2 regions of the Glutamicibacter sp. St.4D3 genome follow, and region 2 is predicted to be linked to the other one. Evidence: predicted binding sites of a transcription regulator. Region 2 holds the regulator's gene; the other holds the start of a gene.
The links. The regulator HspR, encoded in region 2, represses chaperone genes until heat shock. The targets are predictions, from matches to a motif close to AAGTTGAGTCNNNNNGACTCAACTT.
Positions count from the first base shown of each region.

Region 1: the regulator HspR is predicted to act here: its motif matches at 1,593-1,617, upstream of AC6I21_RS01565 (ATP-dependent Clp protease ATP-binding subunit).

Region 1 covers NZ_AP039380.1:326,802-330,209, reverse strand. Annotated here, with positions in the region: gene AC6I21_RS01575 (sensor histidine kinase) at 1-507, opposite strand, end outside; gene AC6I21_RS01570 (response regulator) at 822-1,514, shown strand; gene AC6I21_RS01565 (ATP-dependent Clp protease ATP-binding subunit) at 1,631-3,408, shown strand, end outside.
Region 2 covers NZ_AP039380.1:2,545,125-2,548,532, forward strand. Annotated here, with positions in the region: gene trmB (tRNA (guanosine(46)-N7)-methyltransferase TrmB) at 87-941, shown strand; gene AC6I21_RS11785 (GNAT family N-acetyltransferase) at 1,033-1,638, shown strand; gene AC6I21_RS11790 (heat shock protein transcriptional repressor HspR) at 1,635-2,063, opposite strand; gene AC6I21_RS11795 (DnaJ C-terminal domain-containing protein) at 2,162-3,142, opposite strand; gene AC6I21_RS11800 (nucleotide exchange factor GrpE) at 3,231-3,408, opposite strand, start outside.

The DNA.
Region 1 (3,408 bases), 1.1 Mb from region 2:
TTTCACGCTCTGCTGGTTCTTCTCGAGCAGCACAAAGATGCTGCGTGAGGTCATAAAAGCAAGAATAACTACGGGAATTTGTACGACTAGCGTGATTGCGTCATCTTGAGCACGGATGGCAAACTGCAACATCCAAACCACTAACAATGACAGGTAGATGTTTCGGACGAGCGCAGAATCAACGCTTGCGACCAAGGCGGTAAAAATACCGAGTGAAGCAACAAGAAGAAGTAATTGTTCCCCATTGCCAAAGGCAAAAAACAACATCGCAATGTAGGCGCCAAGGGAAGCCCACACAAACCTGTAAGCCAGAGCAAGAATGATTATAAGTAGGACCGCAAAGCCAGCAGCTCGGATCACTCGCCCATCACTGTTTCCGATGCCGTTCTGTAGCAGCGTTACAATCTCAGTAAGCGTTACAGCTGCGAGAGCGAGTATTCCGAGCCAAATAATCAGGTTCCTACCGCCGAAGACCCGGCTTAGGTGCAATTTTGTTCGTAAACTCATGCGCACTCTAAACCGGGCCTAAGCGGTAAGCCATCGAAAGGCTGATTAGCAAGACACTCCGTAGCGCTTGCAGACCCACTTCGAGAAGTCGGTTGCCCAACCGGCCGGCGAAGCCACCGGAGGTCCTGCCTGCGCCACGGCCGGTGCGGCCTGGGCGGGTGCGGCGGACTGAACGGCGGCAATTGGCGAGATAGCCAAGGCCAGTGCAGCTGCTGCATATACGAGTTTCATAATCCATCCCCAACGCTAGAACTTATATACTTCGACACTAAGCAGCCACTTTTTCGGTTCCCGCAAAGGAAGTTGAATTACCCATGGAGCAAGTCAGAGTTCTGATTGCGGACGACGAACCGCTCATCCGGCGTGCCTTGGGCACAATCCTAGCAACAGACGATGCCATTTTGTTATTAAATTCCGTACAAAATGGACAGGAAGCAGTAAACTACTGCTCCTCTCACGAGGTGGATGTTGTTCTCATGGATTTGCAGATGCCGATCATGGACGGCGTCGAGGCCACCCGACAGATCAAACACCACAGTCCACAAACGGCAATCCTGGCGATTACCGCGTTCTCCTCCGATGATTACCTGGTGCCCGTCCTACTGGCCGGCGCCTCGGGATACCTCGTGAAGGATACCGAGCCGGCGGAAATCGTTCAGGCAGTATTGTCGGTGCATTCGGGCACCGCCGCCATCTCCCCCTCGGTATCCACGGACCTGATCGCAGCCGTGCAGCGTGCCTACAGCCCGCCCGCCTCCTCCGAAGGTGTCGCTGACGAGCTGGGCCTCACCGCCCGCGAGATGCAGATCCTCACCCTCTTGTCCCAAGGCCTGAACAACACCGAAATCTGCAAATACCTCGATGTCGCCGAGACGACGGTTAAATCGCATATGGCCAAAATCTTCCACAAGCTTGGCGTGCGTGACCGCGTCCAGGCACTGATCGTGGCCACCCAGCTCCAACTGGTGAATCTCAACGCGCGAGAAATCGACCCCCCGCACCGTTAAAGCCGCCCCAGCGTGTGAAGCGCATAACTTTCGAACCAATTTTCGGTGTTCGGGAATAGTTGGCGATCTGTAGCGTTGAACATGAGTACGTAACACTCAAGTTTCAGGAGGCTCACTTGCCAGCGTTCTTCGGTTCATCCGCCGATGGCTCGTTTGAGGAATTCCTTTCGCGGTTCCTCTCTTCGCGAGCCCAATCAGCCCGTCCGATCGACATCACCCGTCTGCTCTCGCAACGCACTCATGAAGTGGTTTCACGGGCTGCCACTATTGCCAGCGAGGACGGCCACGACGAAATCGATGCCTTGCACTTGCTTTTGGCATTGCTGCATACCGAACCGGTTGCCTCGCACTTGAAGTTCATGGGAGTGGACCTCGAGGCCCTGGCCGCCGCAGCCAACCAGCGTCTTCCCAAGCGCTCGGAAAGCAACGAGAAGACCAACCGGCTCTCGGCCGCTGCCCAGCGTTCCCTGTTTGACGCCTACCAGGTGGCTCGCAACTACGGCTCCACCTACATTGATCCGGAGCACCTGTTCCTGGCCTTTGTCTTCTCCCCGGAGTCCCCGGTGGGAATCTTGCTGGCCGAGCACGGTGTGACCGCCCAGTCCCTGCAGCAGGCCGCTGCCGAACAGGCACAGCGTGCCGCCGGCCAGGGGCAGCAGGAACAGCAACAGGAATCCGACGAGTCGATGCTGGAGCGCTTCGGCACCGACTTGACCGCACTGGCTGCCGATGGGCAGATCGACCCGGTGATCGGTCGCGACCAGGAACTGGAGCAGGTCATTGAGATCCTGGCCCGGCGCACCAAGAACAACCCGGTGCTGATCGGTGAAGCCGGCGTCGGCAAGACCGCCATCGCCGAGGGCCTGGCCCGTTCCATCGTCGCCGACGAGGTGCCGGAGCAGATCTCGGGCACCCGGCTGATCTCCATTGACCTGCCGGGCATGCTCGCCGGTACCCGCTACCGCGGTGACTTCGAGCAGCGCCTGACCTCCCTGCTGGAGGAAATCGCCAGCGCCGAGGGCCAGACCATCGTGTTCATCGATGAGATGCACCTGTTGGTCGGCGCGGGGGCCGGGGAATCGGGCAGCATGGATGCGGCCAACATCCTCAAGCCGCGGCTGGCCCGCGGTGAGTTGCGGCTGATCGGCGCCACCACCCTCTCCGAGTTCCGCAAGGTGGAGAAGGATGCCGCGCTGACCCGCCGCTTCGGCAAGGTCACCGTCAATGAGCCCAGCGAGGAGCATGCACTGCAGATCCTGCAGGGTCTGAAGGAGTCCTACGAGGATCACCACCAAGTCCAGTACACGGACGCGGCCCTGCAGGCCGCGGTGAGCCTCTCGGCCCGCTACCTGACCGACCGTCAGCTGCCGGACAAGGCCATCGACCTGCTGGACATTGCCGGTGCCCGGCGCTCGATTGCCGCCGACGGCACCGTGGATGTCCAGGCGCTGCGTTCCGAGCTGGTTGACTCCGAACGGGACAAGGCCCGGGCCATCGCGGAGGAACGGTTCGAGGACGCCGGTGCGTGGCGCGACCACATCACCGAGCTGACCGAACGGATCCGCCAGGTGGAGTCCACCGGTGGCAAGAGCGTGACCCGCGTGGTCGATGAGGAGCAGATCGCCGAGGTCATTGCCCGCTCGACCGGCATCCCGGCCGCCCGGATCACCTCGGATGACAAGTCGCGCCTGGCCAAACTGGAAGAGGAATTGCATTCCTCGGTCATCGGCCAGCACGATGCGGTCTCCGCGGTGGCTCGTGCGGTGCGTCGTTCACGCACCGGCATGGCCAACGCCAACCGTCCGATTGCCTCGTTCATGTTCCTGGGCCCGACCGGCGTGGGTAAGACCGAGCTGGCCAAGGCGCTTGCGACGAACCTGTTCGGCAAGTCCGA
Region 2 (3,408 bases):
TCAGCCCCGGATTCCTGCCGAACGTGCGCAATCTCCCGGCCTTCCTGCTCCCGGTGCGGCCGGCGGCTCCGATAGGATTAGGCATCATGAGCGACCGTAGCGCAGATTCGATTCCCTCCCCCGAAACCGGCACCCGCGACCCGGAACTGTTCCGCAAGGAACCGTTTTCCTTCGTTCGCCGTGGCAACCGGCTGCAGGGACGTCGCGCCCGAGCCTGGGAACGCAATGCCGACCGCTACGTGATCGAACCGGAACGCAAGCAGACCGACACCTCCGTTGCCGAGGATCAGCAGCTGGACCTGCAGCAAACCTTCGAACGCACCGCTCCGCTGATCGTGGAGATCGGCACCGGGTTGGGCGAATGCATCGCCAACGCGGCCAAGGACGACGCGGAGCGCAACTACCTGGCGGTGGAGGTCTACCGCCCCGGCTTGGCCCAGCTGATGCTGAAGGTCGAGTCCTTTGGGCTGCAGAATGTACGCGCGATTCAGGCCAACGCGCCCGAGGTGCTCGATGTCATGCTGCCTGCGTCCAGCGCCGATGAAATCTGGATCTTCTTCTCCGACCCCTGGCACAAGACCCGCCACCACAAGCGCCGCCTGATCAAGACCGAATTCCTGGACAAGGTCGCGCGCGTACTCAAGCCCGGCGGCACCCTGCGACTGGCCACCGACTGGTCCAACTACGCGGAGCAGATGCGCGAGCTGCTGGAGGCACACCCTCAGTTCACCAACCAGCATCCGGGCAATCTGGCCGGCAAGCACAGCGAACTGACCAGGGTGCGTCGTGAGGGGCTGGAAGGCCATGACTCCGAGCCAACCTTTACCGATGAGCTGGGCGGCTGGGCCCCGCGCTTTGAGCGTCGCATCCTGACCAGTTTTGAAAGCAAGGCGTTGAAGGCCGGACGCCGCGTGTTTGACCTGGCCTACACGCGCAACTAGACGCTGGGTGCCCGGCGGCGCGGCGGAAGTATTTTCGCCCTCGTCCCACCCGGATGGGGCAGCCGGAGGGCTGTGGCGCTAAGGTTCAACCATGGATTTGTCGTCGTGTCCCACCCTGGAGTTTGCCCAGACCCGCTTGGAGCAGCTGGCTTCATCCCACATGAACGATCTGGCCGCGGTCGTCGCCGAAGAGGGCATGCAGGAGTTGTGGTTTACCTCGATCCCGGCCCCCACCGCAGTGGGTTCTGAGATTGAACGACGTCTGGAACTCCAGGATCAGGGGCTGATGGCGCCGTACGCGATCATCGATGCCCGTGCGGGACGCGCCGTGGGCGCCACAACGTTGATGAATATTGATGCGGTGAACCGACGGGTCGAAATCGGTTCCACGTTCCTGGCACCCTCGGCCCAGGGAACGGGAATCAACCCGGCGGCCAAGTTCATGCTGCTGAGCCGGGCGTTCGAGGATCTGAAGTGCATCGCGGTTGAATTCCGCACGCATTGGCACAATCAGGCCAGCCGGGCCGCCATCTCCCGGCTGGGCGCAAAGCAGGACGGTGTGCTGCGCAGCCACATGTATGACCCGGCAACCCAGTCGCTGCGCGACACCGTGGTCTTCTCGATCCTGCCCCACGAGTGGCCGGCGGTGCGCGCCAACCTTCTGGCCCGCCTGCGCAGGCACGGGCTGATCGGCTAGGGACCGATCGCGCGCCGGGTAGTGAACAGTGTGACCTGTGGTTCGCGGCGCTGCGGGCGGGTGCCGCGGCTGAGCGTGACAATGTCCCCGGCCATGGTGCCTGCGGCAAACACGCGGCTCTGGTTGCTGCGCAACTCATAGACCTCCTCCTGCAGGGATCCAACCTGCCGGCGCAGCTGGTCCACCTCGGCCTCAAGCTGCAGAATGCGCCGGATGCCTTCGAGCGAAACGCCTTCCTTGCTCAGCTGCTGGACCTGGCGCAGCAGCTGCACATCGCGCTGCGAGTAGCGCCGCTGCTTGCCGGCCTGCCTGCTGGGAGAGACCAGGCCCATGCGGTCGTACTGGCGCAGGGTCTGTGGATGCATGTCAGCCAGCTGCGCGGCAACCGAAATGACAAATACCGGTCGTATGTAATCCCCGGTCACTTTCACCTACCACCTTTTCGGTTCGGGCAGCCCCACTCGGTGCCCGAACATGTACGTGCGGCCGGCAACCCGTCAGCGGATGGGTTGCCGGCCCCTTGCTATAGCCGTGCCCGGGCCGCCAGATCGGCCCGCGGGTCATCCCCGGCCGTGGCCGCGGCGAACTGCTCGATGGCCTTCTTGGCTTCATCGCTCAGGTTCTGCGGCACCATCACGTCCAGGACGATCATCAGGTCACCGGAGGCCTTGGAAGTCTTCACTCCCCGGCCCTTCAGGCGCAGCGTTCGTCCCGAGCTGGAACCGGCGGGCACCTTGACGGTGACTTCTTCGCCGTTCAGCGTCGGCACCTGGATCTTGGCCCCCAGGGCAGCTTCATCGAAGCTGACCGGAACGTGGATGCGGATGTTGTTCCCGTCGCGCTTGAAGAACGGGTGTTCACTGACCTTGACCTTCACCAGCAGGTCCCCGTTGCCCGCCGGGCCGGGCTGCCCCTTGCCGCGCACGCGCACGGACTGCCCGTCGCGGATGCCGGCGGGAATGCGCACGTCGATTACTTCGCCGCTGGGTTCACGCAGCCCGATGGTCGTGCCGTTGATCGAGCCGGCGAAGGAGATGGTGGTGCTGGCGTTGCGGTCCGCGCCCTTGCGCGGCGGTGCCTGCCGGCCGAAGCCGCCGCCAAATCCGCCGCCGCCGAAACCGCCGCCACCGCCAAAGAGGTCCGCGAACTCCGGGGGAACCTGTCCACCGCCGCGTGCCCCGCCGCCGCCCCCGAAGAGGTTGGAGAAGATGTCCTCGAAACCTGCCCCCTGGGCCCCGGCGCCGGCGCCGGAGGTGAAGCGTGCCCCGGACCCCATGGCGCGGATGGCATCGTACTGCTGGCGCTGTTCCGGGTCGGACAGTACCGAGTTCGCCTCGGAGATGTCCTTGAATTTCTGTTCGGCCGCCGCGTCCCCGGGGTTCGTATCCGGGTGGTACTTGCGTGCCAGCTTGCGGTAGGCCTTCTTGATTTCCGCGTCGTCGGCATCCTTCGAGACGCCGAGGATCGCGTAAAAGTCCTTTTCGATCCAATCCTGACTTGCCATCAGGCCTCCAACCTTTCGTCAGCCGGTTCGACACTGCCCACTGTCGATTCTCGGCAGTGGGCAGTGTCGATGTGTTATTTGTCGGCGACTACTCGCCGGTGGATACCATCACCTGGGCGGCGCGCAGGATGCGCTCCCCCTTCTTGTATCCAATACGCAGGATCTGTCCCACATGGTCGGCGTCGATCCCCTCAACCGGCTGACGCAGCAGCGCCTCGTGGACGTTCGGGTCGAACTCCACACCCGCCTGGTCGATACGCTCCAGT